3 regions of the Pseudomonas sp. TH08 genome follow, and region 3 is predicted to be linked to each of the others. Evidence: predicted binding sites of a transcription regulator. Region 3 holds the regulator's gene; each other region holds the start of a gene.
What was found. The regulator FliA, encoded in region 3, starts transcription of late flagellar genes. The targets are predictions, from matches to a motif close to CTAAAGTTTNNNNNNNNNNNGCCGNTAA.
Positions count from the first base shown of each region.

Region 1 (9,795 bases), on a different contig from region 3:
TTTGTACGGTGGCTTCCTCAGTTTTGCCAAAGTCCTCGAGTTGCTGGACATCACGCACCTGCCGATGGGCGCCCCGACCGATGACGATTACCGCGAAATCGCCGAATTGATCGTCAGTCAACGCGTGACCACATTGATTGGCATGCCGAGCACCGTGCATCGGCTGTTCCTCAACGAACGGCAACGGTTGCAGGCCTATGGCGGGATCGACAAGGTTTTTCTCGGCGGCGAACACCTCAGCGCAAACAGTCGCGAGCTGCTGCACAGCTGTGGCGTGTCGAACATCCGCTCGGCCATTTACGGCAGTGTCGACGCCGGCCCACTCGGTCATGCCTGCCAGGCTACCAGCGATGGCGTTTTCCATTTGATGAGTGACACCCAGCACCTGGAAATTGTCGCCCTCGACGCCGATGAACCCGTCACGGGTAATCAAATCGGCCGCTTGCTGTTTACGTCTATCGCACGGGAGGCACAAAACGTTCGGCGTTATGAGGTTGGCGACACGGGACGCTGGATTTCCGGCCCCTGCGCCTGCGGACTCCTCTCGCCGCGCTTCGAACTGCTGCAACGCCACGGCAAGCTGATACGCATCGGCACCGACTTCATTTCATTGAGCGAACTGGCAGAACACCTGCAGGTGCCGTTTCAGTTGCTGCTCGAGCATGCCCCCGATGGCCTGGAACGCATGAGTCTGCGAAGCGAGCTGGAAGCGGCCGACGCACAGTTGCGGTTGTCCCGTTACCCGACACTGACCACGGTGATCGAAACCGGACTGTTACACCTGGAAGTTGAAGTCTGTGCCGTCGAGCACTTCACCCGAAACAGACACAGCGGCAAGACGCCGATCCTGATTGATTCACGCACTTGATACGTGCGGCGAGTTCAACCAGACCACGATAAAAATGGTGAACATTGTGAAAACTTCCGAACAACTGAACGAGTTGATCAACTTCGCTCGTCAACATTCGCCGTATTACCACGAACACTTAGTTGACGTTTCGAAAAAAATTACCGCATTGACTGAACTGCCGCTGATTGAACCTGCTGAATATTGGCAAAACAGTCAGACGTTAAACAAATGGCCAGTTTTGACCGGTGCTGTGGCACAGGCATTGGTATTTAAAACCGGCGGTTCAACCAGCGCTGGAAAACTTTCTGTATATACGCAAGATGAATGGCGTTCATTGGTCGGTGAATTCGGCAAAAGTCTGAATTGGCAATTCCAGCCCGGTGACCGAGTCGCCAATCTATTTTTTGCCGGTGACCTGTATGCCAGCTTCCTGTTCGTCCACGACGCACTGGCCCATGTTGCCGTAGAGATTACCGAGTTCCCCTTTACCGGCAATGTCGACTCCGCTGTTCTGGCGCAATCCATCGTGCAGCATGGGATCAATGTGCTGGCGGGCCTGCCTGCACATCTGTTGACGTTCGCGGCCTGGCTCAAACGTCAGGAGCAGACGCTGCCTGTGGTCGACAGCCTGCTTTACGGCGGTGAAAGCCTGTTCGACTCGCAGCGCCAGTTACTCGAACTGGCGTTCCCCAACGCGCGCATTGCCTCCATCGGCTATGCCAGTGTCGATGCCGGTTTCATCGGTAGCAGTCAGCGCGACTGCGCCGAAGGCGAGCATCGAATGCATGCCGAACACATCCTGGTGGAAATCATCGACGAACATTCCGGCGCAGTGATCGATGCCTGTGACCACACCGGTTTGCTGGTGATCACCAGTCTGCATCGTCGGTTGATGCCGTTGATTCGCTACCCGGTGGGCGACCGCGCCTGCTGGCGAGAACCCGTCGGCAGCGCCCGGCGCAAGTTCGCACTCAAGGGCCGCAGTGCTGGCAGCCAACGGGTTCGGCTGGGGATTTTGTCGCTGATGCCGGAGGAAATCGGCGTGTTGATCCAGCACACCGCCAACAGTGACGACTGGCAACTGCTGATCGAACAGGACGGGAACAAGGATGTGTTGAGCCTGAAATGGGTGCCAAGCGCGCGATCCGCCGCCGTGGGCGATGTCAACCGGGACCTGGAGGCGGGACTGATTGAACAGTACCCGTTGATCACGCAATTACAGGCGGATCACCAGCTAAACCTGCTAGTCGAGTGCTGCACCCATGAAGATCTGCCACGCCACGCCCGCTCGGGCAAATGCTTGCGTGTGCTGGATTTGCGCTGCTATGAACACCGTCACAAGGAGGTGCCCTATGAAAGCGCTGATTCTGCGTAACTACCGTGACAGCGATGCCACGGCCGTCAGCCAACTGTTTCGTAAGGTGTACGGCGACCTTTATGTGCAGCCCCATGTGTATCTGCCACACATGATCAGCCAGAACCACGCCGACAAGCGTTGGCACTCGCTGGTTGCCGTGGTCGGTGAGGACATTTGCGGGCACGCCACGCTGTTCCGCGAAACAAACGCGCGCACGGCCGAACTGGCTTTGAGCGTGGTTCACCCGAATACCCGAGGACAAAACGTTGCTACCCGTCTGAGCCAGCATTTGTTGACCCATGCACAGGCATTGGGCTGTCAGAGCGTATTGATCAAACAGGTCACCCACCATCCGTACACGCAGCGGATGGCAATCAACCTCGACTTTCATAACACCGGATTACTGCCGGACTACGTCCCTTCGCCGTTCGGCAGCGCGGTGCCGGAATCGATAGTCCTGGGCTGTTATGCCGTCGACGGCCGCCAGCGCCCCTTGCCTCGGCAGATCTGGCCTGCCGCTTACCGGGATTTCATGCAGCAGTTATGTCGGGTGTTCGGCACAAAGAAGCAGACATTTCGTTGGCATGGCGCGGCCATTCAGCTGGAAAAACACGCTGATCGTTATGACATGCGGCTGAAAAAGCTGCGGACCGGGCTGCTCAAAGAACTAAGCGAACTACCTCGGCAATGGCTGATTTCACTTCGCCTGCGACTGTCGCGGCACTTTGCCTGGGACCTGAACAGGCTGAACGCCATTGGCTTTATCTTTACCGGGCTGGCACCCATGGAAGGTAAAGGGGGGGGATGGCTGGCGCTGTTTCACCGCGGTTACCGGTTGCGCGAGCTGGCGTTAGCCTGCCCGCACATGCAGCAATTGCACGATCAGGCCCAACAGGAACTTGCCAATCACTTGATCGAGACACCGCCATCGCGCGATTGAACGCAGTGCCGTCATTCGACAACGGCCCGCTCAATGTCGAGCGGGCCACATTGAAGTCTCAAGCCTTGGCTTTGACGCCTTGGTCGACCGGTTTCGCCGCGTTGCCTTCACCGTACGTCTTGAGGTTCTGCAGGACGTAGATGGCTTTTTTGTACTCAGGGATCAGGGCTTTCCCGTAAGCGTTGCCATTGAGGCCATTGTTCTGGATCGCATCGAGCTGAGTCGCGAAATACTCCAGTGCGTTGAATTTAACATCAACGTCTTTGGTTACGCCGAAACGGTCGAATTTGTCGCCGGCATTCATCAGCGTGAAAGACGTGATCTCGGAGATCAGCCCTCGGCTGCGCAACATGGCGCTGAGGTTGCCCATCTGTTTTACCGAGACGTTCGTAGGATCAAAGCCCTTGATGTTCTTGCGCAGGCCTTGCTTGTCCATTTCGGCGGTATTGATGGCGTTGGGATCGGTGCCGACCTTGGTGAGCATCTGCTGCACCTTGACACTTTGCGCAACCTGCTTTTTCGCGCCAGTGTCGCGCACCAGAACCCCTGCCTTGCTTTGCCATTGGCCGACAATGCCGATAGTCATGCGCGGACTCCCTGTGAAATGTGCATTGAATGTCCTTGTTGAACAACGTGAATAGCGCGGAGTATCTACCGGCCAACTGATAGCACCAACCCTTTTGGTGCACTTTTTTACAATTCTTGTACATTCTCGATACAAACAGACAAACGCCCATAAATGCTGGTCTGTACGCCCTTGATCGAAAATCTTTCAATAGACCGTTTGCTCTAACGGACGAGCCCGAGAGGCTACCTGTATCAGACCCGATACTGACCAATCGTCGGTACGCGTATTTTTAGTACGCCAGTACCTAAAGCTTCTTTCAACGGCGACGATACGTTAGGGATACCCGCACTGTTTTATCCCCCGCCCCTAATAAGAATCGCAGCTCAAGGACCGGTCTCCATGCCCGCATTCCGCACCATTCAGGCTCGCTACACGCTGTTTCTGGTTCTGTTCATCTTGCTGTTGTCGGTGCTGACCGTGGTCGGTATCAGTCAACTGGTTGCGCCCAAACTGCGGCATACCGAAGAGCAGGTAGTGCTTAACCGTATCGCCGAAGTCGCCGAGCAGATTCAGGGCGAGCTGAACAAGGTTCAGTCGCAGCAACGCAGCATCACTCAGACCATCCCGCTACTCGACAGCGCAGCCATCGACACGGTATTGCCGGGGCTGGTGGATCAGTACGGCGAGTTGAAGGTTTTTGGTGGCGGGATCTGGCCTTTGCCCGGCCAGCGTGAAGCCGGGCGCAACAAGTTCAGCACCTTCTGGCACCGTGACGCCTCGGGCAAACTGGCGGTCAACACCTTCTGGAACAGTGACGCGGCGCCCAACTATTACGACCAGAGCTGGTACAAGGGCGGCATGGCCACGCCTCGCGGTCAGTGCGCCTGGGCCGCGGCCTATAAAGATGACGCCAGCGCCGAGCCACGCACCAACTGCGCCATGGCCATTCAGAAAAACGGCAGCGCCTGGGGCGTTTCGACCATTGACGTGACCCTGGGCTTTTTCAATGACCTGGTGGCGCGCAAGGAAAAAGACCTCAACGCCGAAATGCTCATCGTCGAGGCCGACGGCAAGATCATCAGCAACAGTTCGCGCATCAGCGGTCCGATCGTGTTGAAAAACATCAACGAACTCGCCGGCAGCTCGACGTTCGCCAGCCAGATCAAAACCGGCCTGCAAAACCGCGATCAAGCGCAACGCGTCGAGTTCGACAACAACGGTGAAGCCAGCACCTTCTTCATGCGTCCGATCGAAGGCACACCGTGGTTCCTTGCCACGGCCCTGCCGACCAAAATGCTCACAGCGCAACGCGATGACGTGCTGAGCACCTTGAGCCTGTTGCAGATTCCGCTGGTGATCCTGCTGGTGCTGTTGCAGGTCTACGCGATTCGCCAGTTGGTTCAGCGCATGAAAGCACTCAAGGCCAACATCGATTTGCTCTCCAGCGGCGATGCCGACCTCACCAAACGGATCACCATCCGTGCTGAAGATGAACTCGGTGCGATCGGCCATTCGATCAACACCTTCATCACCTACTTGCAAAACATGATCGGCGAAGTCACCCAGGCCACCGGTGCCATGGCGTCGAGCCTCGACAACCTGCAACGCACGTCGGCGCACACCAGCCAGATTCTGCTGCGCCATGCTTCGGAAACCGATCAGACCGTGACGGCCATCACCGAGATGAGCTCGACGGCGGACAGCGTTGCGCAGAACGCCGCCGAAACCGCAGCGTTCACTCAGCGTGCCAACGAAAACGCCGACCGTTCGCGAGTGGTCGTCGGCGAAGCCACCAATAGCGTCGTGGCGCTGATTGATGAAGTGGCCAGTGCCACACACAAAGTCGAAAACATGCAACAGGACGCCCAGCGCATTACCGAGATTCTCGGGGTGATCGGCGCCATTGCCGGCCAGACCAATCTACTGGCACTCAACGCGGCGATTGAAGCGGCACGCGCCGGTGAACAAGGTCGCGGTTTTGCCGTGGTCGCCGATGAGGTTCGCGCCCTCGCCGCCCGCACCCAGGCCAGCACTTCAGAAATCAATGAGATGTTGACGCGCCTGACCCAAGGCGTGAGCTCGTCGGTTGCAGCCATGGAAAACACCCAGGCCAGTTGCCAGTCGGCGGCCGACGCGACCGCACGGGTCAATTCCGGTCTGGATGAAATGGCCGGTTCGGTCAGCCACATCAACAGCCTCAGCACGCAAATAGCGACGGCGGCCGAACAGCAAAGCGCGGTAACCGAAGAAATCAACCGCAGCATGGTGCAGATCCGCCACATGGTCGATGAACTGGTGCAGAGCGGCCAGGCCAGCGAGCTCAACACCCGCCAGTTGCTGGAAGCCAACAGCCGAGTGAGCGCGATCATGGGCCGCTTCAAAGTCAGTTGATTGATGCAGTTTTTTTGCCAATCAGATAACCCCTGTGGGAGCTGGCTTGCCAGCGATGGGGCCCGGTCAGACACATCGTCATTGACTGACCTGCCGCCATCGCGGGCAAGCCCGCTCCCACAAGGTCCCACGGCGTTCACGCAATCGTCATTCGTGGCCGCCTGACAGATTTGTCATCTTGCGCTCAGTTATTTGTCAGCGTTGATCTACGATCATTCTGGCAGTCTGTCTTGTAGCAACTGGAAACACTCCGTTGATGCCAGGCAGGAAAAACCGGTCAAAATGCGTTCTTTTTTGACCGCCAACCGAGTCGAGAACCCGTCATGCGAACCCATTTGCGTCTGGTCGCCCTGAGCGCCCTGTTCATCTCCTCCCTGGCTCAAGCGGCCGACCTGATCCCCATCGAAGTCCACCGCGATGCCAATTGCGGTTGCTGCAAAAAGTGGATCAGCCACCTCGAAGCCAACGGTTTCAAAGTCGAAGACCACATCGAAGCCGACATGAGCAGCTTCAAGCAACAACATGGCGTACCGCCGCGCCTGGCGTCGTGCCACACCGCAATCATCAATGGCAAATTCGTCGAAGGCCACGTTCCCGCAGAACAGGTGCTGGCATTGAGCAAACGCGACGATCTGCTGGGCGTTGCCGCCCCGGGCATGCCGATGGGCTCGCCGGGCATGGAAATGGACGGCATGAGTGACGCCTATCAGGTCATCGGCCTGAAGAAAGACGGCGCGGATGTGGTGGTGGCGGACTACCCGGCCCATTGATCGGCGCTGCCTACACAGGGCTGTTCGTTGCCGCGTTCGGTGCGGCGACCCTGTTGCCGCTGCAGTCGGAAGCGTTGCTGGTCGGTTTGATCGTCAGCGACCGTTACTGGCTGTGGGGCCTGCTCGGCGTGGCAACGCTGGGCAATGTGCTCGGCTCGCTGGTCAACTGGTGGCTGGGCCGAGGCATCGAAAGATTTCAGGAGCGGCGCTGGTTTCCAGTCAGCCACAAACACATGGCCAGCGCGCGCAAGCACTATGAGCGTTACGGGCATTGGTCGTTGCTGCTCAGTTGGCTGCCTGTGATCGGCGATCCGTTGACCTTGATTGCCGGCGTGATGCGTGAACCACTCGGGCGTTTCCTGTTGATCGTCACCTTCGCCAAAGGCGCGCGTTATGCGGTACTGGCGATGCTGACCCTCGGCTGGCTCGGTTGAACGATCAACCTGCAACATTGCCTGTGTTTAACGTCGCCCTAATCCAGCCGTTCCAGCATCGGCCGATTTCCATGGAGTTTGCCCTTATGACCGTCACGCTTTCCCGCTGGCTGCCCGGCCTGTTCCTCAGCGCTGCCCTGCCGCTGTTCGCTCATGCCGCCACCGAGGCGGCGCCCGCAGAGGGCCCGGCGTACGGCCCGGAACTGCAAGGCTTCGAATACCCTTACACCCTTAAACACTTCGCCTTTCAGTCCCAGGGTAAATCCCTGCAGATGGGTTACATGGACGTCGCGGCGCACGGCAAGGCCAACGGTCGCACCGTGGTGCTGATGCATGGCAAGAATTTTTGCGCAGCAACCTGGGACAGTTCGATCAAGGCTTTGAGCGAAGCGGGCTACCGGGTGATAGCGCCGGATCAGATCGGTTTCTGCACCTCCAGCAAACCGGACAACTATCAATACAGCTTCCAGCAACTGGCAACCAACACCCAGCAGTTGCTCAAAGCGCTGGGCATCCAGAAAGCCACCCTGCTCGGCCATTCCACCGGCGGCATGCTCGCCACCCGTTATGCGCTGCTGTTCCCCGAGCAAGTCGAGCAACTGGCACTGGTCAACCCGATCGGCCTCGAAGACTGGAAAGCCCTCGGCGTGCCTTACCGCACGGTGGATCAGTGGTATCAGCGTGAATTGAAAGTCAGCGCTCAGGGTATTCGCGACTACGAACGCACAACGTATTACGACGGCCGCTGGAAGCCTGAATTCGATCGCTGGGTCGACATGCTCGCCGGCCTCAGCAAAGGCCCGGGCAAGACTCAAGTGGCGTGGAATTCTGCATTGATCTACGACATGATTTTCACCCAGCCGGTGTACTACGAGTTCAAGGACCTGAAGATGCCGACCCTGTTGCTGATCGGTACTTCCGACACTACAGCCATTGGCAAGGACCTCGCGCCACCTGAGGTGAAAGCGAAAATCGGCCACTATGCGGTGCTCGGCAAACAAGTGGCCAAGCTGATCCCGCAGTCCACGTTGGTGGAATTTCCCGGCATGGGCCATGCGCCGCAGATGGAAGAGCCCGCGCAGTTTCACAAAGCCCTGCTCGGCTGGCTGAGCACAACCAATCCCTTTCGTTGATGAGGTGAAGCTGATGGCGGTGCAGATTGCAGTGATCGATGACTGGCAGGACGTAGCCCGCGACGTGGTCGACTGGTCGGTGCTCGACAGCCTCGGTGAAGTGACGTTCGAGCATGATTACCCGGCGGACAACGCCACCCTGGCCGAGCGCCTGGGCCGCTATCAGGTGATTTGCGTGATGCGTGAACGCACGCGGTTCGACGAAGACCTGCTCAAGCGATTGCCCAACCTCAAGCTGCTGGTCACGGGTGGCATGCGTAACGCGGCGCTGGACATGCAAGCGGCGGCAACGCTCGGCATTCAGGTCTGCGGCACTGACAGCTACAAGCACGCCGCGCCGGAACTGACCTGGGCACTGATCATGGCCGCCACACGCAATCTGGTGAACGAGGCCAATGCCCTGCGCGCGGGTCAGTGGCAGCAAGGCCTGGGCGCTGATCTGCATGGCCGGACGCTGGGCATCCTTGGCCTTGGCAGCATCGGCCAGAAAGTCGCACAGTTCGGGCAGGTCTTCGGCATGCGGGTGATCGCCTGGAGTGAAAACCTCACGGCTGAGCGGGCCGAACAGGCTAGCGTGACCTATGTCAGCAAGCAGGCACTGTTTGAGCAGTCCGATGTGCTGTCAGTGCATCTGGTGCTGAGCGAGCGCAGTCGCGGCCTGGTCGATGCGCAGGCCTTGGCCTGGATGAAACCGACGGCGCTGCTGGTCAACACGGCACGCGGGCCGATCGTTGACGAAGCGGCGTTGATCAAAGCCTTGCAGAAACAACAGATCGCTGGCGCCGCGCTGGACGTGTTCGAGCACGAGCCGTTGCCGGCCATGCACCCGTTTCGCACGCTCGACAACGTATTGGCGACGCCGCACGTGGGGTATGTCAGTCGGCAGAACTATGAGCAGTTCTTTTCGCAGATGATCGAGGATATTCAGGCCTGGTCGGCCGGCAATACGCTTCGCCAGCTGAACTGAAATTCGCACTCGCTCACTGAACTGCCCCCTGTAGGAGCTGCGGCACGCTGCGATCCTTTGATCATGATTTAAAAACAGGATCTAAGGATCGCAGCCTGCGGCAGCTCCTACATTGGCAAGGGTCACCCCTTTAACAAAGTGTTCGCACCACAACAGTGCAAGCGCTCTTCCTGCTAGCACGAAAACGTGACCGCCCGGTCACCGTTTTGATCCACTCCCCCAAAAAAACCTGCACTTCGTCGGTGCGTTTGCCCCAGCAAACCAAGGTTTCCGTTAACGGCAAACCGATTGTCGAACAATTTACCCATTTGCGCTCGCCCGCTCTAGGATCTGGCCTAGACTGATTTTTCGGGGACATGACCTGCCGGTCACATCGCGGAAAAAA
Region 1 covers NZ_JAEKEE010000004.1:430,454-440,248, forward strand. The annotation lists gene JFT91_RS19080 (aldehyde dehydrogenase family protein) at 1-868, shown strand, start outside; gene JFT91_RS19085 (phenylacetate--CoA ligase family protein) at 915-2,225, shown strand; gene JFT91_RS19090 (GNAT family N-acetyltransferase) at 2,203-3,147, shown strand; gene JFT91_RS19095 (hypothetical protein) at 3,206-3,733, opposite strand; gene JFT91_RS19100 (methyl-accepting chemotaxis protein) at 4,115-6,106, shown strand; gene JFT91_RS19105 (DUF411 domain-containing protein) at 6,430-6,876, shown strand; gene JFT91_RS19110 (VTT domain-containing protein) at 6,876-7,310, shown strand; gene JFT91_RS19115 (alpha/beta fold hydrolase) at 7,397-8,443, shown strand; gene JFT91_RS19120 (D-2-hydroxyacid dehydrogenase family protein) at 8,457-9,410, shown strand.
Region 1: JFT91_RS19100 (methyl-accepting chemotaxis protein) is a predicted target of FliA. The motif match lies at 4,020-4,047, and genes of this name have one in related genera.

Region 2 (9,795 bases), on a different contig from region 3:
TGTCGCCCAGAATGCTCGAATCGATATGCAGCAGTTTCATGTGGAATCTCCTGGAAGGAATCGCCGGTGGCGACGGAATGGAGACAATCCTACGCAAGAAACCAATAGCTGATTAGCCGCCGACAATGCGATAGTTTGTCCCATTGATAGAACAGCTGGATAACACCATGCAAGACCTCAACGACCTCTACTACTTCGCCAAAGTCGTCGAAGCCGGCGGCTTTACGGCAGCCGGGCGATTGCTCGGCATTCCCAAGTCACGGTTGTCACGACGGATTGCCGAACTGGAAGAACGCCTGGGCGCACGCTTGTTGCAGCGCACCACGCGACAACTCAACCTGACTGCCGTGGGTGAGCGTTATTTGCGCCATTGCCAGGCGATGCTGCTGGAAGCCGAGATGGCTGATGAAGCGGTGGCCAGCATGTCCAGTGCGCCGCGCGGGCGTTTGCGGGTGTCTTGCCCGACAGGCCTTGCCCAAGAACTCCTGTCGACGATCATCAGTAGCTTCCTTGGTAAATTCCCTCAGGTGCAACTGGAAGTCGTGCTGCTCAACCGCCGGGTGGATCTGGTCGCCGAGGGTTTCGACGTTGCCCTGCGTGTACGCGAACAGGGCGATGAAGACCCTCTGCTGGTGACCCGACGCCTGCGCCAGGCGCAAACGGTGGTGGTGGCCAGCCCGGCGTTTATCCAGGGTCAAACGATCAACCATCCGCAGGACTTGAGAAACCTGCCGGTACTCGGTGCGCTGGAAGCGGATCGTCTGGTACACGTACGCTTGCTCGACCAGCAGAGCAAAAGTTTCGAGTTAAGCATGGAGGCGCGGCTCGGCGTTGATGACTTTATCGTACGCAAGGCCTGTGTGCTGGCAGGGCTGGGTTTCACCTTGCTGCCGATGATGTACTGCGAAGAGGAACTACAAAACGGCACACTGGTGCAATTGCTGCCCGAATGGTCGTTGCCCGGTGGCTGGCTGCAAGCGGTGTATCCGCATCGACGCGGGGTGATGCCGGCGGTGCGCGCGTGGATCGATCATCTGGTCGAATCGTTTAATGCCTGTGGGGAACGACTGTTATGAAAATGGCAAAGATGAGCGAGGCCGATGTGGCCGCCTTCTGCCTGGCATTGCCGGGTGCTCGGGAAGACTATAAGTGGGGTGGCGTGCGGGTATTTTCGATTGCCGGCAACAAGATGTTTGCCTTGCAGGGTTTGCGCGGCGACTCACTGGCGTTCAAGGTCGACAAGGATCTGTTTCTCGGTCATTGCGACCGTCCGGGCATTCATCCGGCGCCGTATCTGGCGCGGGCGCAGTGGATCATCATGCATCCGCCCTACCCGCTGGCGGCCGAGGAATTGCGCGAATTGTTGCAGCGTTCGCATCAGTTGGTGGTGAGCAAGTTGCCGAAGAAAACTCAAATCGCTCTATTGCTGTAACCCCGTTCCCTGTAGGAGTGAGCCTGCTCGCGATAACGGTGGATCAGCTAACAAGTTGTCGACTGACAATTCGCTATCGCGAGCAGGCTCACTCCTACAGGGGAATTTGGTGTGGGTTAGAACAGGTTCAGCAGGTTCAACCGGAGGAACAGCTGGTCGATCCAAAACACCTGATGCAACAGGACGATCACCCAGAACAGAACCTGAAACGACACCTTGCGCGTCTTGTGCCGGAACACTTGCTGGGCGATCAGCGCGCCCGGCCAGCCGCCGGCCAGTTCCACGGCATGAAGGATGTTCTCCGGCGTGCGCCAGGCATCGGCGCGGGCCTTGCGTTTATCTGCCCAGTAGAGAAAAAACGCCAGCACACTGACGATGCCGTACCCCGCCAATGGCACCAGCGAGATCCCGCGCAACCACATCGACAGCGAGCCGAACAACGGCAACGCACAGATGATCAGCAACACCACCAGTTTCAACTTCAAATGCTGGATGTTGCCACTCGATGGCCGGCCCTCAGGGCGGCGTGCGCGGGAGTCACTCATGGCTTGGCTGCCGACCAGTCGATCCAGCCGAACTGCCAGGTCGCCAGAATCACCAGACCGAAGACGATCCGGTACCAGGCAAACGCCGCGTAGCTGTGGGTGGCGATGAACTTGAGCAAGCCGCGCACAGCGATCATGGCGAAGATAAACGCGGTGACGAAACCGATGGCGAATACCGGGAAATCCGCTGGCACAAACAGGTGGCGGTACTTGTAGCCCGAATACACTGCCGCACCGACCATGGTTGGCATGGCGAGGAAGAACGAGAACTCGGTGGCGGTTTTACGCGACAGACCGAACAGTAAACCGCCGATGATCGTCGAACCGGAGCGCGAGGTGCCCGGAATCATTGCCAGACATTGCGCAAAACCGACTTTAAGCGCGTCTTTCCAGGTGATTTCATCGACCGTTTCGGCGTGCACGGCATGCTGACGCTTTTCTGCCCACAACATGATGACGCCGCCAACCACCAGCGCGGCCGCGACCGTGATCGGATTGAACAGGTATTGGTGGATCAGGTCGGCAAAAATCACCCCCAACACTACCGCCGGCAAGAACGCGATCAGCAGATTGGCGGTAAAACGCCGTGCACTGGGCTGCGTCGGCAGGCCCTTTACCACGTCGAGAATCTTGCGGCGAAACTCCCAGATCACCGCGAGAATCGCGCCGAGTTGAATAATGATGTTGAACGCCATGGCCCGTTCGCCGCCGAAATTGAGCAAGTCGGCAACAATGATCTGGTGTCCGGTACTGGAAATGGGCAAAAACTCCGTCAGCCCCTCTACAACTCCAAGTATCAGTGCCTGCAAGGCGGTCCAAAGATCCATCAATCCCCCAAAGAGCGATGCGCGCGGGCATGCTCCGATAGTATTTTTCTAACGTTCACTGCGATCAGCGTAGCTGTGTATGGCTGTACCGATTCCGCGCACACAGGATCTACACGAAACAGTCAAAATTCCGTGAAATATCAACTTCGATTCAGGTTTTCATGCGCGGGGCCGAAATCCTAACAGACAAGCCTTGACAGCGCTGCCGCGTTATACGACTTGGGTCGCGTATGCCCGCTCACAAAATCGTGGTTGGATGCTGGCGGTCGTTTATTACAAGAAAAAGAATCCGGAGTGACAGCGTTATGAACAGCTTGCGCAGTGTGTCGATCAGCCGACGCTTGTGGCTCATTTTGATTGTGGCAATGGTCATGTTGTTGACCTTGGGCGTGTTGATGCTCAAGCAGATCCACGATGACCTGTATCGCGCCAAAGCCCAGAAAACCCAGCATGTGGTGCAGACCGCCAGCGGTTTGCTGACCTACTACCACGACCTCGAAACCGCCGGTACGCTGAGCAAAGAAGCGGCACAAAAACAAGCGCTGACAGCGATTCGCGGCCTGCGCTATGACCAGAGCGATTACTTCTGGATCAACGACCTCACGCCCGTGATGGTCATGCACCCGACCAATCCAAAGCTCGAAGGCCAGAATCTCTCGGCGATCCGTGACCCGGATGGCTTTGCGGTGTTCAACGAGATGGTCGCCATCGCCAAAGCCAAAGGCGCCGGTATGGTCGATTACCGTTGGCCGAAACCCGGCGCCAGTGAGCCGGTGGCCAAGACCTCGTATGTGAAGTTGTTCGAACCTTGGGGTTGGGTGCTCGGCTCCGGCGTCTACGTCGATGATGTGCAGGCCGAATTCAAAGGTCAGGTGATCAATGCTTCGGTCATCGGTTTGGTGATCGCGGTGATCATGGCGCTGCTGGTAATCTTGATCGCACGCAGTATCGTGCGCCCGTTACAGGAAACCGTGAACGCCATGGCCAACATCGCCAGCGGCGAGAGCGACCTGACCCGCAGCCTCGATACCCACGGCAAGGATGAAGTCACCGAATTGGCTCATCACTTCAACGGTTTCACTGCCAAGTTGCGCCGGGTGATCGGTGAATTGCAGGTGTCTGCCAGCGCGCTCGGTCAATCCTCCAGCGAACTGGGCAACGATGCTTCGCAAGCGCAACAACGCAGCCAGCAGCAATCGCAACAGATGGAGCTGGTTGCCACAGCGATCAACGAAGTGACTTACGGCGTTCAGGATGTCGCGAAGAACGCCGAGCACGCGGCTGCCGAAATGCGCGACGCCGAAGCACAGGCGCAACAAGGCCAGATCAACATTGACGGCAGTCTGCAACAGATCGACAAACTCTCGGGCACCATTGATCAAGCTGTCGAGGTGATCCGCACCCTCGCCGCCGAGAGCACGCAGATCGGCAGCGTCCTGGAGGTCATTCGTTCGATTGCCGAACAGACCAACCTGCTCGCCCTTAACGCGGCCATCGAAGCGGCGCGGGCCGGTGAACAGGGTCGCGGTTTCGCCGTGGTCGCCGATGAAGTGCGCCTGCTGGCGCAACGTACGCAGAAATCGACGGCCGAGATCCAGTCGATGATCGAGCGCCTGCAAAATCACTCCGAAGCTGCCGTGAAAGTTATCGGCGACAGCAGCAAGGCGTCGCAACTGACCATCGAACAGGCCGGGTTGGCCGGTGCCAGCCTCAGCGCGATCGGACAGGCATTGCGCAACCTCAATGGTCTGAATGCGTCGATCGCCAGCGCCACGCTGCAACAGGCGCATGTGGTCGAGGACATCAATCAGAACGTGACCCAGGCCGCCGGTCTGTCACACAGCACGGCCATCGCAGCCGAGCAGTCGAGTGCCGCTAGCGTGCGACTCGGCCAGTTGAGTGAACAACTCAACGGCCTCCTGCGCCAGTTCCGCGTCTAGCACCGCCCTACCATAGGAGTGAGCCTGCTGGAGATGGCGTCGTGTCAGCCAACCAAGAGTGGCTGACCCACCGCCATCGCGAGCAGGCTCACTCCTGCAGGTTTTCTGGGTACAATCCGCTCCCTTTTCACTTCCCCCAAGGAACCCACATGTCCGGGCTAGAACTGTTTGCGGCCGCTCTCGGTGTGATCGCCGTCTGGCTGACGGTCAAACAGAATCCATGGTGCTGGCCGATCGGGCTGGTCATGGTGCTGCTCTACAGCTGGGTCTTCTTTGAAGTGAAACTGTATTCGGACATGTTGCTGCAAGTGATCTACGCCGCGCTGCAAGTCTATGGCTGGTGGCAATGGACGCGCGCCGGGACGATGCAAGACGGCCGTGAAGTCACGCGTCTGGATCAGCGATCGATCCTGCTCGGCCTCAGCGTCGGCGCTGTTGGCAGCGTGCTGTTGGGCGCCGCCATGGCGCACTGGACCGATGCCGCGCAGCCGTGGCTGGACGCGGCGCTGACGGCTTTCAGCCTGGTTGCGCAGTTGTGGATGGCGCAGAAGCGCCTGCAATGCTGGGCGTTGTGGTTTGTACTCGATGTGATCTTTGTCGGTCTGTTCATCTATAAGGACCTCTACCTGACGGCAGCCTTGTACGCCTTGTTCACCCTGATCGCCGTGCAAGGCTGGCGCGAATGGCGCGCCGACCCGGCGCTGCGCACATGAAAGTGGTGGTGCTCACCGGGCCTGAATCCACCGGCAAGAGCTGGCTGGCGGCGGGTTTGCAGAAACGGTTCGGCGGTGTGCGAGTAGACGAGTACGTGCGCAGGTTCATCGAGCAGAACCCTCGCGATACCTGCCTGGCGGACATCCCCGAAATCGCCCGTGGTCAGCTGCAATGGGAAGATCAGGCACGTGCACAACAGCCGGCGCTGCTGATTCTCGACACCCACCTGCTGAGCAATATGCTCTGGAGCCAGACGTTGTTCGGCGACTGCCCGGACTGGCTGGAACCCGAACTGCTGGCGCGCCACTACGACCTGCACCTTTTGTTGTCGCCGGAGCAGATCGACTGGACCGACGACGGGCAGCGCTGCCAACCGGATCTGGAGCAACGTCTGGCGTTTTATCAGGCTACGCGGGAATGGCTGGAACGCCATGACCAGCCCTTCAAGATCATTCAAGGCAATTGGGCTGAACGCCAGGCGCGAGCCTTTGCAGCGGTCGAAGCACTGCTCGCGCAATAACCAGTCTTTGTGGGCCTGTTTACCCGGTTTTGGGGGCAAAGTGTCCGTTCCTGAAACACCTCCCCGCGTGCAAAGGGCCCGTTTCAAGGGATTGATCGCTTTGATCGTGCCCTTGTTACACCGCTGAAACACACCCCCGCAAACCCTCGTTCCAGAGCATTGTTCAGCCGATAGACAGGATGGGGACACCCGGCGTGTTTCAATCTTGAAACAGCTTGTGTATCAGTCACGCGTTCCATTCGTATAACTCATTGAAACTTAAACCATTTTAAAAAGCGGCACAGCTTTCGCTCTCTCCTTCCCAACGCTGACATGAGCCAGCCCACTGAAGAAGGAATTGCCGCCGTGGGGAACTTCAATAAAGGCTTGACCTGCCTTCTGCTGATCGGATCAGCAGCCAGCACATTGCTCAGTTTCAATGTTCAGGCTGAAGGCAATGGCGTGATTGTTCTCAACCGCGACGTTCAGCCTATTCCTATCGGTCGCAGTGGTGGCAAAGACCCCTACCCGACCACCGTCAACGCAAACCCGTCCGGGCGCATCGATCAAGCGATGACCAGCACCGAACTCAATGACGGCGACTTTGCCAGCGTAGCCAGCGGCTCGTCCATCCGTGGCGGCATGTCGACAGCAACCGGCGCCCTCCCAGGCACCAGTGTCCTGACCAATCCCAACGGCCTGCCCGGCATGAGTGCCGGTCATGGCGGCGGCGGTGGCGGCGCGATCTCCAACACCATCAATCGCTCGCTCAGCACTGGCCTCGCCCCGCTGACCCGCATGGCTGGAGGCCAATAAGATGAAGCGCACGCTGCTCCTGCTCGCCCTGCTCGGCTGCACCAGCGCCATGGCCGACCCCAGCTCAGTGGACAACGCCAACATTCAGAACACCGGCATCCAGTACCGCGGCAACTACAACATCAACCAGGCCGCCGGTGACCAGATGCAACAGACCAACACCAAGGCGGTCGCCATCGGCACCTCGGCCAGCGCGACCACTGTCGTGCGGCAGCACATCGACACGCCCGGCAATCCGGCAACGAACGCCAGCGCCACCATTGGCGGCAACTCTTTCAGTAATGGCAACGGGATCCTGGGCGTGAACCAGGGTGCCGGGGCCAACAACCAGATGGCCAACGTGACGCGCGTCAGCATCAGTGCTGGCCCGCAAAGCGTTGACGATAGCGCCCTTTCGCAACAGAACGTGGCGTTGTTACCGAGCTCAGGAGCAACTGGTACCTCACCCGGCAGTCGCCAGGTCACCACAAGTGATCAGGCCTTCACCGGCAGCCGAGGGGTAATCCAGGTGAACCAGAGTGCCGGGGTGGGGAACCGTATGGCCAACACCCTGAGCATCCGGGTCGCAGACTGACCCAAATAAAAAGCAGTGCAATTAGAAAGTACCAACACTTAACCAACTAATAAGCACGGAGAAACACCATGAAAACTCAAATGGCTCTGAAACCTCTGGTTTTCGCTCTTGCAGCAGTAATGGCGATGGCAGCGCAGGCAGGCGGCAACGATCATGGTAACAATGGCGGCCACGGCGGCCATAATCCTCCTCAACCTCAAGGCCCAACCCTTGAAGAGCTGCTGCAAATCGGCGCAGGCGCCGGTGCCGCAGTACTCGACGTGCAAAGCAGCGGCGGCAACGCCGTGCTCAACCAGGGCACCCAAAACAACGCCAACATCAACGGTTCGGCCAACGGCACCAACGGCAATGTCGGCATGAACAACACCGCAGGCGACGGCAACCAACAAGACAACGCTGCGGCATTGGCCACTGCTGACGAAAGCTTCATCTTCGGCTCTGCGGTGTCTGCTTCCAGCGCTACTCAGGTCAACGCCAACAACGCTGTGGGCAACTACTCCAGCACTGCCAACGCCAGCCTCAACAACGTCGGCAACGGCGGTTCCGGCAACATCGGCGTGAACAACAGTGCCGGCAACTTCAACCAACAGAAAAACAACCTGGCAATCGCTGTTTCGGGTGGCCGTGTAGCTCAGGCTGCCGCAGCTGCCAACCAAAGCTCCAGTGGTCTGTCGGTGTCTAACAACGGCACTCAAACCTACAAAAAAGACACCCTCACTGGCACCGTTGCCGCCGTCGGCGTGTTCGGCGCTGCTGGTACTGCAACCACCAAAGATGACGATCATGGTCACAGCGGTGGCGGTTATGGCAGCAACGACAAAGGCCATGGCCCAAGTGGCGGCGGTAAAGACACCAAGTCTGACTTCGTTGCCGTGGGTGTATTCGGCCTGGCTGGCGTGACCACTCAACAAGTGATGACTCCAGACGGCTGGAAAAACCCTGTCACCAACAACGCCAACATCTCCAATGTCGGCAACAACTTCTCCGGCAACGCTGGCTACAACAACGCCGCCGGTGTAGGCAACCAACAAAGCAACTCGCTGTCCATCGCTGCAGGTTGCAAAGCCTGCATGTAATCGCGATCGAAACGAAAGCCCCGGAAACGGGGCTTTTCCTCAGTCCGCAAAGGCGTATCGATCATGCGTAAGACTGCCCTTATCGCTCTGCTTTGTCTGTCCGGCCTGACCCAGGCTGCCCAGATGCCCGTGGCTGCCCTTCCCGGCGGCACGCTCATCTACAAGCACGTGCAAAGCATCCGTGAGCGCAAGTTTGCCGACATCGTCGAACAGAAAACCGACTTCAGCTGCGGCGCTGCCGCACTGGCCACGGTGTTACGCCAAGGCTATTGGCTCGACGTCGATGAGGAGCACATCATCAAAGGCATGCTGGTCAACGCAGACCAGGACCTTGTTCGTACTCAAGGTTTTTCCATGCTCGACATGAAGCGCTACATAGAAAGCATCGGCATGCGCGCCAGGGGCTACAAGATTCCGCCGGAAAAACTCGACGCTGTAACAATCCCGGTGGTGGTACTGATGGAAATTCGCGGCTACAAGCATTTCGTGGTGCTGCAGCGCTCGGACAAGGATTGGGTCTACATCGGAGACCCGGTACTCGGCCACAAACGCTACGCCCATGATGACTTTGTCAAAGGTTGGAACGGCATTGTCTTCGCCATCGTCGGCCCCGGTTATGACAAAACCAATGCATTACGCAGCCCGCCGACACCGCTGACGGCCAAGAACAAGCTGGATAACTTCAACCCTGTCAGAGATGCTGAATTGATGGACTTCGGGTTCATACAGAGCGACTTCTTTTAATCGCCGATTATAAAGAGTGGGACTGGATGTCCCGGGAGCAGCAGATGAAAACCTCATACTGGCTGGCCGCCGCCTGCCTGGCAGCGAGCGCGTCAGGCTATGCCAATGCAGGATTCAAACCCATAGAAATACAGGACAACGAACTGTCCGAGCTACGCGGTCGATATGTCATGCCGGGGCGAATCATCAGCTTCGGCATTGTCATGAGCAGTACCTGGCGCAACGCCAGTGGCGATCTGATCGGCGCAGCGACCTCGATGCAACTTCAGGCTGCCACGGTAAAACCGGAATTCTACGTTCAGACGATCAAGGAACACGGTAACGGCAACGCCCTCGCGACCGGTACCGGCACAGTCACCGGGGGCGCCGGGCTCAATAGCAGCCAGGGCGTAACCCAAAGCGTGCGCGCCGCTGGCGACAACAACAGCGCCTACAACAACGTCGCGATCAATGTCTCGGAGGCCAATCAGGCCCCGGCGCTGGTGCCCGCCCAAGGGCAGGCGTTGGTCGCCGGACAAACCATCGGTGGCAGTAACGCCGCTGGCAGCGTGGCGGTTTCGGCCACTGGCGGTGGCGTGCAAATGGCCATTCAGGCCTCGGGGAATCAGGGCACAGCCCTGCAACAAGT
Region 2 covers NZ_JAEKEE010000004.1:378,409-388,203, forward strand. The annotation lists gene JFT91_RS18840 (FMN-dependent NADH-azoreductase) at 1-40, opposite strand, end outside; gene JFT91_RS18845 (LysR substrate-binding domain-containing protein) at 168-1,076, shown strand; gene JFT91_RS18850 (MmcQ/YjbR family DNA-binding protein) at 1,073-1,432, shown strand; gene JFT91_RS18855 (DUF1294 domain-containing protein) at 1,549-1,977, opposite strand; gene JFT91_RS18860 (undecaprenyl-diphosphate phosphatase) at 1,974-2,804, opposite strand; gene JFT91_RS18865 (methyl-accepting chemotaxis protein) at 3,110-4,744, shown strand; gene pnuC (nicotinamide riboside transporter PnuC) at 4,894-5,457, shown strand; gene JFT91_RS18875 (ATP/GTP-binding protein) at 5,454-5,978, shown strand; gene fapA (functional amyloid chaperone FapA) at 6,324-6,773, shown strand; gene fapB (fibril amyloid subunit FapB) at 6,775-7,347, shown strand; gene fapC (amyloid-like fimbrin subunit FapC) at 7,416-8,423, shown strand; gene fapD (fibril amyloid maturation endopeptidase FapD) at 8,487-9,167, shown strand; gene fapE (fibril amyloid subunit FapE) at 9,212-9,795, shown strand, end outside.
Region 2: JFT91_RS18865 (methyl-accepting chemotaxis protein) is a predicted target of FliA. The motif match lies at 2,955-2,982, and genes of this name have one in related genera.

Region 3 (9,795 bases):
GGGCAAGCAGATCAATCGCCAGATGTTCGCCTCGCCGAAAGCGCTGGCGGTGGCCGCAGGTCTGATGGCGGTCATGGGCCTGGTGCCGGGCATGCCGCACTTCTCGTTCCTGAGCATGGCTGCGCTGGCCGCCGGTGGCGCTTACCTGTTCTGGAAGAAGCAAAACGCCGTCAAGGTGCAGGCCCTGCAAGAGGTTCAGCGCCAGCAGGAACTGCTGCCATCGCCGGCCCGCGCCATGGAAACCAAAGAGCTTGGCTGGGATGACGTGACGCCGATCGACATGATCGGCCTCGAAGTCGGCTATCGCCTGATCCCGCTGGTGGACCGCAATCAGGGTGGGCAATTGCTCGCGCGGATCAAGGGCGTGCGCAAGAAGCTCTCGCAGGATCTGGGCTTCCTGATGCCAACCGTGCACATCCGCGACAACCTCGATCTGGCGCCGAGCGCTTATCGTCTGACCCTGATGGGCGTGATCCTCGCCGAAGCCGAGATCTACCCGGATCGAGAGCTGGCGATCAACCCGGGCCAGGTCTACGGCACGCTCAACGGTATCAACGCCAAAGATCCGGCTTTCGGCCTGGAAGCGGTGTGGATCGAAATCAGCCAGCGGGCGCAGGCACAATCGCTCGGTTACACGGTGGTGGATGCCAGCACCGTGGTCGCGACGCACTTGAACCAGATTCTGTACAAGCACTCCAGCGAGCTGATCGGCCACGAAGAAGTGCAGCAACTCATGCAATTGCTGGCCAAAAGCTCGCCGAAATTGGCGGAAGAGCTGGTGCCGGGCGTGGTTTCGCTGTCGCAACTGCTCAAAGTGCTGCAAGCGCTGCTGGCCGAACACGTGCCGGTACGCGACATTCGCAGCATTGCCGAAGCCATCGCCAACAACGCCGCCAAGAGTCAAGATACCGCCGCGTTGGTGGCCGCTGTGCGGGTCGGCGTATCGCGCGCCATCGTCCAAAGCATTGTAGGCACTGAGTCCGAGCTGCCTGTGATCACCTTGGAGCCAAGGTTGGAACAAATATTGCTCAATAGTCTGCAGAAGGCAGGACAAGGCTCGGAAGAGGGTGTTCTGCTGGAGCCAAGCATGGCCGAGAAGCTGCAACGTTCGCTCATCGAAGCGGCGCAGCGTCAGGAAATGCAAGGTCAGCCGGTGATCCTGTTGGTAGCAGGCCCGGTGCGCGCGATGCTCTCGCGCTTTGGCCGCCTCGCAGTCCCTGGACTGCACGTGCTGGCCTACCAGGAAATACCGGACAACAAGCAAGTGACCATCGTTGCGACAGTAGGGCCCAACGGCTGAGGTAGTGGTTTATGCAAGTTAAGCGTTTCTTTGCCGCCGATATGCGTCAGGCCATGAAGCTGGTTCGTGATGAGCTGGGCGCTGATGCCGCCATCATTGGCAATCGCCGCATTGCCGGCGGTGTCGAGTTGACGGCGGCACTGGATTACAAATTGTCGGCGCTCGCGCCACGGGTTCCGAACATGGAACTCGAAGACGAACTGCGCAAGACGCAGTCGCGCATCGTTACCGCCCAGGCCGAGTTGAGCCTGCGCGGCGAAGCCGACGGCAATAGCAATCGCCAGATCTTTGCCGGGCTGCCGTTGACCGCTGGCCTGCCGCTGACCGCTGCCGAACCGTTGAGCGAACCGACCTACGCCGCCCCGGCGCGTCCAGCTCCGGCGCCTGCGCAGTCCTCCGGCGGCGTGGATCCACGTGCACTGGATTCGATGCGTTTTGAATTGAACAGCCTGCGCGAGCTGATGGAAGTTCAGCTCGGCACCCTGGCCTGGAATCAGCTGCAAGGCAGCCGTCCGGCGCAAGCCAATCTGTATCGCCGTCTGCAACGCATCGGTCTGTCCGGGCCGTTGTCGCGCGACTTGCTGTCGATGATTACCGATATCGAAGAACCCCGTCAGGCCTGGCGCATGCTGCTCGCGCACCTGGCGCGGATGATTGCCGTACCGGAAGTCGAGCCGCTGGAAGAGGGCGGTGTGATTGCCATGGTCGGCCCTGCCGGCATGGGCAAGACCACCACGCTGGCCAAGCTCGCGGCACGTTACGTGCTCAAGTACGGCGCGCAGAATGTCGCGCTGGTGAGCATGGACAGCTTCCGCATCGGCGCGCAGGAACAACTCAAGACTCTGGGCCGCATCCTCAATGTGCCGGTGACCCATGTCGATCCGGGCCAGTCGCTGGTGCAAGCGCTGGATCCACTGCTGCGCAAGCGCGTGGTGCTGATCGATACCGCCGGCCTGCAAGCCAGCGATCCGGCCCTGCGCATGCAGCTCGAAAGTCTGGCCGGACGTGGCATCCGTGCAAAAAATTATCTCGTGCTGGCAACCACCAGCCAGAAACAGGTTCTAACCGCCGCTTATCACAGTTACAAGCGTTGCGGGCTCGCCGGGTGCATCCTGACTAAACTGGATGAAACGGCCAGCCTTGGCGAAGTGTTGAGCCTGGCGATCAGTCATGAATTGCCGGTCGCGTACCTGACCGATGGCCCACGGATTCCGGATGATCTGCATCTGCCGCGCCGTCATCAATTGGTCAGCCGCGCCGTCAGCGTGCAAATGCAGGAAGAACCCAGCGAAGAAGCCATGGCTGACATGTTCGCTGATATCTATCACAGCCCGACCAAGCAGGTAGGCTGAGGTATTCATGAACAGTTTTTGTACCTACATCGATGGTCTGCCATGCATTGTTCAGGTTGTGAACGCGCAGCCAGTAATGTGGCCTCCGTCTATGCAAGACAAGGTAAAGAAATAACATGGGCAGCATGCATCCCGTACAGGTGATCGCGGTGACCGGCGGCAAAGGTGGCGTCGGCAAGACTAACGTGTCAGTGAACTTGTCCCTGGCGCTGGCAGAGCTTGGCCGTCGGGTCATGTTGCTGGACGCCGACCTGGGACTGGCGAACGTCGACGTTCTGCTGGGGTTAACCCCTAAACGCACGCTGGCCGACGTCATTGAAGGCCGCTGCGAACTGCGCGACGTCCTGTTGCAGGGGCCCGGCGGGATTCGCATTGTGCCGGCTGCCTCCGGCACCCAGAGCATGGTGCACCTGAGCCCTGCGCAACACGCTGGCCTGATTCAGGCGTTCAGCGACATCGGCGACAATCTCGACGTGCTGGTGATCGACACCGCTGCGGGTATTGGTGACTCGGTAGTCAGTTTTGTCCGCGCCGCCCAGGAAGTGTTGCTGGTGGTGTGCGATGAGCCGACTTCGATCACCGACGCCTACGCGCTGATCAAATTGCTCAACCGCGATTACGGCATGAACCGCTTCCGCGTTCTCGCCAACATGGCGCAGAGCCCGCAAGAAGGTCGCAACCTGTTCGCCAAGTTGACCAAGGTCACGGATCGCTTCCTCGACGTCGCTCTACAATACGTCGGCGCCGTGCCTTACGACGAAAGCGTGCGCAAGGCAGTGCAGAAGCAGCGCGCGGTGTATGAAGCCTTCCCGCGTTCCAAGTGCGCGCTGGCGTTCAAGGCGATTGCGCAAAAGGTCGACACCTGGCCGCTGCCCGCCAACCCGCGCGGCCATCTCGAGTTTTTCGTCGAGCGTCTCGTGCAGCAAACGGCAGGGCCCGTGCTATGACCGCTAGCGGTATGAATTACTACAAAAAGTCGGCACGTGACGCTCAGTACGAGCTGATCGAGCGTTACGCGCCGCTGGTCAAACGCATTGCCTATCACTTGCTGGCACGGTTGCCGGCGAGTGTGCAGGTCGAAGACCTGATCCAGGCCGGGATGATCGGCCTGCTCGAAGTCTCGACCAAATATGACGCCAGCAAAGGCGCCAGTTTCGAAACGTACGCGGGCATTCGAATCCGCGGCGCGATGCTCGACGAAGTGCGCAAAGGGGACTGGGCGCCACGCTCGGTTCACCGCAATACCCGTATGGTCAGTGACGCGATTCGTGCAATTGAAGCTAAAACCGGCCGTGATGCTAAAGATCACGAGGTTGCGGCCGAACTCCAATTGAGTCTCGACGATTACTACGGGATTTTGAATGACACCTTGGGCAGCCGCCTCTTCAGTTTCGACGACCTGTTGCAGGACGGCGAACACGAAGGGCTGCACGAGGATGGCGCGAGTGCTCATCTTGAGCCGTCACGCGATCTGGAAGATGAACGCTTCCAGGCGGCGCTGGCGGACGCGATTGCCAATTTGCCGGAGCGTGAGCGACTGGTGTTGGCGCTGTACTACGACGAAGAGCTGAACCTCAAGGAGATCGGTGAAGTCCTTGGCGTCAGTGAATCGCGGGTCAGCCAGTTACACAGCCAGTGCGCGGCCCGCTTGCGGGGGCGTTTGGGGGAGTGGCGAGCGCGCTGAAGGCAGTGTGGGGACACTGCGAACGAGGCTGGTGCGGTGATGAACGGCACCGGTCTTGCTCTGTTGTGCTCCAGACAGTCTTCGAGTGCTGCGCCGATTGATTGAAGTGGCGCGTCCAGGTGCTGGGCGCGTTTAAGACTGCTTGGAGGTCGAATTGAACAAAGACATGAAAATCCTCATCGTTGATGACTTCTCAACGATGCGGCGGATCATCAAGAACCTGCTGCGGGATCTTGGGTTCACCAATACCGTCGAGGCCGACGATGGCACTACCGCCATTCCGGTGCTCAACAGCGGAAGCATCGACTTTCTGGTAACAGACTGGAACATGCCGGGCATGACCGGTATCGACCTGCTGCGCCACGTGCGTGCCGATGAAAAACTCAAGCATCTGCCCGTACTGATGGTGACCGCTGAAGCCAAGCGCGAGCAGATCATTGAAGCCGCTCAGGCCGGTGTAAACGGCTACGTCGTCAAACCTTTCACGGCTCAGGCGTTGAAAGACAAAATCGAGAAGATTTTCGAACGCATCGGCTGATGAACGCGCGGGGGAGCTATGGAGCATAACGAATCTTCACAGGGCGATTTCGAGTCGACCCTGAAAAAACACGCGGTCGAACTGGTCGAGAGCCTTGAAAAAGGCAGGTTCGGCGACGCTGTGCAACTGATCCATGAGCTCAATCAGACCCGTGACCGCGGCCTGTATCAGGAAGTCGGCAAGCTCACACGTGAACTGCACAGTGCGATCGTCAACTTCCAGATCGATCCGAACATGCCGCAGGCCGAGGAAGTGTCGCAAATCACCGACGCCACCGAACGCCTGGGCTATGTGGTCAAGCTGACAGAGGCCGCGGCCAACCGCACCATGGATCTGGTGGAAAGCGCCACGCCGGTGGTCAACAGTCTGGCTGATGAAGCCCAGACCTTGAGCGCCGATTGGGGTCGCTTCATGCGTCGCGAGGTCGGGGCTGAAGAGTTCCGCGAACTGGCGCGCCGGGTCGACGGTTTTCTGTCGCGCAGCAGCACGGACAACCGTGCGGTGTCGAGCAATCTCAACGACATCCTGCTGGCCCAGGATTACCAGGATCTGACCGGTCAGGTGATCAAGCGTGTGACCCAACTGGTCACCGAAGTCGAAAGTAATTTGCTCAAGCTTGTGCTCATGGCCAGTCAGGTGGACCGCTTTGCGGGCATCGAACATGACCGTGCGGCGATGCTTGCAGAAAAAGATCCACAAAAACATCTCTCGCAGGGTGAAGGTCCGCAGATTCATGCCGATAAACGAGAAGACGTTGTGTCCGGTCAGGACGATGTGGACGATTTGTTATCCAGCCTTGGATTCTAGAGTTTTGGAATTGTAGGTTTTTTGGGTTTTTAGACCTGTAGGAGCACCCCATTAATGAGCTTCGGCGCCGATGAAGAGATCCTTCAGGATTTCCTGGTTGAGGCCGGCGAGATTCTTGAGCAACTGTCAGAGCAACTGGTCGAGCTGGAAAGCCGCCCGGATGACGCAGATCTGCTCAACGCAATTTTTCGCGGTTTCCACACTGTAAAAGGGGGCGCCGGCTTCCTTCAGCTCAATGAGCTGGTGGAGTGCTGTCACATCGCCGAAAACGTGTTCGACATCCTCCGTAAGGGTGAGCGTCGCGTTGATGCAGAACTGATGGACGTTGTCCTCGAAGCACTGGACGCGGTGAACAGCATGTTCAGCGAAGTCCGTGAACGTGCGCCTATCACCGCCGCTACCCCGGAACTGCTGGCCGCCCTGGCGCGTCTGGCCGAACCGCAATCGGCGGATGAAGCCCCGGCATCGCCGGTGGCCGAGATGATCGAAGAGCTGGTCGTCGAAGGCGATTCGGGCGACATCACCGATAACGAATTTGAACAACTGCTGGACTCGCTGAATGCCGTCAAGGCGCAAGCTGAAGCCCCGGCAGCCGCTGCACCTGCGCAGGCTGCCGATGGCGCGGCCAGCGATGAAATCACCGATGCCGAGTTCGAGTCGTTGCTCGATCAGTTGCACGGCAAAGGCCAGTTCGCGGTGGACGCTGTTGCGCCAGCCGCGCCAGCACCTGCGGCACCGGCCAAGGGTGACAGCTCCGACATCACCGACGACGAATTCGAAGCACTGCTCGATCAGTTGCATGGCAAGGGCAACTTTGCCGTTGATGCGCTGGAGTCGGCCATTGCCTCGGCGCCTGCGCCAGCCGCACCGGTTGCAGCGGCGGCCGGCAGCGATCTGATCAGCGATCACGAATTCGAATCGCTGCTCGACGAATTGCACGGCAAAGGCAAGTTCACTGAAGTGGGCACCGCCGCCGTGGGCAGTACCTCTGCCGTGGCGACGCCAGCCGCCAAAGCGCCGGCTGCTGCTGCGCCAAAACCTGCAGCCAAGCCCGAGCCAAAAGCCGAGGCGCCAAAACCGGCTGCCGCGGCGGCACCGGCTCCGGCCCGTGCTCCCGCGACTCCGCCACCGGAAAAACCGGCGAGCGAAGCGGAAACCACCGTGCGCGTCGACACTGCACGTCTCGACGAAATCATGAACATGGTTGGCGAGTTGGTGCTGGTGCGTAACCGTCTGGTGCGCCTGGGCCTCAACAGCGGCGATGAAGCCATGCAAAAGGCCGTGTCGAACCTCGACGTGGTCACGGCTGACCTGCAAACCGCGGTGATGAAGACGCGGATGCAGCCGATCAAGAAGGTCTTCGGGCGCTTCCCGCGTCTGGTTCGCGACCTCGCGCGTCAGCTCAAGAAAGAGATCAACCTGGAACTGGTGGGCGAAGAAACCGACCTCGACAAAAACCTTGTCGAGGCCCTGGCCGACCCGCTGGTCCACTTGGTGCGCAACGCCGTCGACCACGGTATCGAGTCGCCGGAAGAACGCGAAGCGTCGGGCAAGGCCCGTGGCGGTCGCGTGGTACTGGCGGCCGAGCAGGAAGGCGACCACATCCTGCTGTCGATTTCCGATGACGGCAAAGGCATGGACCCGAACGTCCTGCGCGCCATCGCGGTAAAACGCGGCGTGATGGACAAGGATGCAGCCGATCGCTTGAGCGACACCGAGTGCTACAACCTGATTTTTGCCCCGGGTTTCTCGACCAAGACCGAGATCTCCGACGTGTCCGGCCGTGGCGTCGGCATGGACGTGGTGAAGACCAAGATTTCCCAGCTCAACGGTTCGATCAACATCTACTCGACCAAGGGCCAGGGCTCGAAAATCGTCATCAAGGTGCCGCTGACCCTCGCGATCATGCCAACCCTGATGGTCATGCTCGGCAATCAGGCGTTTGCGTTCCCGTTGGTCAACGTCAACGAAATCTTCCACCTCGACCTGTCGACCACCAACGTCGTCGACGGCCAGGAAGTGGTGATCGTGCGGGACAAGGCGCTGCCATTGTTCTATCTCAAGCGCTGGCTGGTCAGCTCCGCCGCTCACGAAGAGCAGCGTGAAGGCCACGTGGTGATCCTTTCGGTAGGTACTCAGCGGATCGGCTTCGTCGTCGATCAACTGGTCGGCCAGGAAGAAGTGGTCATCAAGCCATTGGGCAAAATGCTCCAGGGGACTCCGGGCATGTCCGGCGCCACCATCACCGGTGACGGCCGCATTGCACTGATTCTCGATGTTCCGAGCATGCTCAAGCGTTACGCCGCACGGCGTATTTGAATCCGGGGCAGCGGGGCGACAACGTTCCGCTGCACCTAATGGAGTGTTTATGGCAGTCAAAGTCCTGGTGGTGGACGATTCGGGTTTTTTCCGCCGCCGCGTCTCGGAAATTCTTTCAGCGGATCCGAGCATCCAGGTGGTCGGCACGGCCACCAACGGTAAAGAGGCGATCGATCAGGCCCTGGCGCTCAAGCCGGACGTGATCACCATGGACTACGAGATGCCGATGATGGATGGCATCACGGCAGTGCGGCACATCATGCAGCGCTGCCCGACCCCGGTGTTGATGTTCTCCTCGCTGACCCACGAAGGCGCTCGGGTAACCCTCGATGCGCTGGACGCGGGCGCAGTGGATTTCCTGCCGAAGAATTTCGAAGACATCTCGCGTAACCCGGAGAAGGTCAAACAGCTGCTGTGCGAAAAGGTCCATAGCATCTCGCGCAGTAACCGTCGTTTCAGTGCCTACAGCGCGCCTGCGCCCGTTGCTGCACCGACGCCGACGCCTGCTCCGGCAGCGTCGAGCTTCAGCAGCCACAGCAGCAGCGCTCCGGCACGTCCGGCGCCTGCACCGGCACCGACTCGTGCGCCGGCCGCCAGCGCCTCGTCGCCGGCACCGAAACGCAAGGCCTACAAACTGGTTGCCATCGGTACGTCGACGGGCGGCCCTGTCGCGCTGCAACGTGTGCTGACGCAACTACCGGGGAATTTCCCGGCGCCGATCGTGCTGATCCAGCACATGCCGGCGGCTTTCACCAAGGCCTTCGCTGAGCGTCTCGACAAGCTCTGCCGCATCAGCGTCAAGGAAGCCGAGGATGGCGACATCCTGCGTCCGGGCCTGGCGTTGCTGGCGCCGGGTGGCAAGCAAATGATGATCGATGGCCGTGGCGCGGTGAAGATTCTGCCGGGCGACGAACGTCTGAACTACAAGCCGTGCGTGGACATCACTTTTGGTTCTGCCGCGAAGTCCTACGGCGACAAAGTTCTGGCGGTGGTACTGACCGGCATGGGCGCCGACGGCCGTGAAGGCGCGCGTCTGCTCAAGCAGGGTGGTAGCGCCGTGTGGGCGCAGGATGAAGCCAGCTGTGTGATCTACGGCATGCCGATGGCCATCGTCAAAGCTGACCTCGCGGATGCGGTGTACAGCCTGGACGATATCGGCAAGCACATCGTCGAGGCGTGTATCTGATGGATGTTTTAAGCCTTATCGGGATCATCATGGCGTTCGTCGCCATCATCGGCGGCAACTACCTTGAAGGTGGTCACCTCGGTGCGCTGGCCAACGGCCCGGCGGCGCTGATCGTACTGGGCGGCACCATTGGTGCCGCACTGCTGCAATCGCCGATGAGCGCGTTCAAACGCGCGATGCAGATTCTTGCCTGGATCTTCTTTCCGCCGCGTGTGGATCTGGCTGGCGGCATCGACCGCGTGGTCAACTGGAGTCTCACCGCGCGCAAGGAAGGCCTGCTGGGTCTGGAAGGAGTGGCTGACGCCGAACCCGACAGTTACTCGCGCAAAGGCCTGCAATTGCTGGTCGATGGCGCCGAGCCGGAAGCGATCCGCAGCATCCTCGAGGTGGATTTCTACACTCAGGAAGCGCGCGACATCGAAGCCGCCAAAGTCTTTGAAAGCATGGGTGGCTACGCGCCAACCATCGGCATCATCGGCGCGGTAATGGGCCTGATCCACGTGATGGGCAACCTCGCCGACCCGACCCAACTGGGTAGCGGCATTGCCGTGGCGTTTGTGGCAACCATCTACGGTGTTGCCAGTGCCAACCTGATTCTGTTGCCGGTTG
Region 3 covers NZ_JAEKEE010000006.1:220,305-230,099, reverse strand. The annotation lists gene flhA (flagellar biosynthesis protein FlhA) at 1-1,300, shown strand, start outside; gene flhF (flagellar biosynthesis GTPase FlhF) at 1,312-2,652, shown strand; gene fleN (flagellar synthesis regulator FleN) at 2,769-3,599, shown strand; gene fliA (RNA polymerase sigma factor FliA) at 3,596-4,336, shown strand; gene JFT91_RS27370 (chemotaxis response regulator CheY) at 4,503-4,874, shown strand; gene JFT91_RS27365 (protein phosphatase CheZ) at 4,893-5,681, shown strand; gene JFT91_RS27360 (chemotaxis protein CheA) at 5,736-8,000, shown strand; gene JFT91_RS27355 (protein-glutamate methylesterase/protein-glutamine glutaminase) at 8,050-9,186, shown strand; gene JFT91_RS27350 (flagellar motor protein) at 9,186-9,795, shown strand, end outside.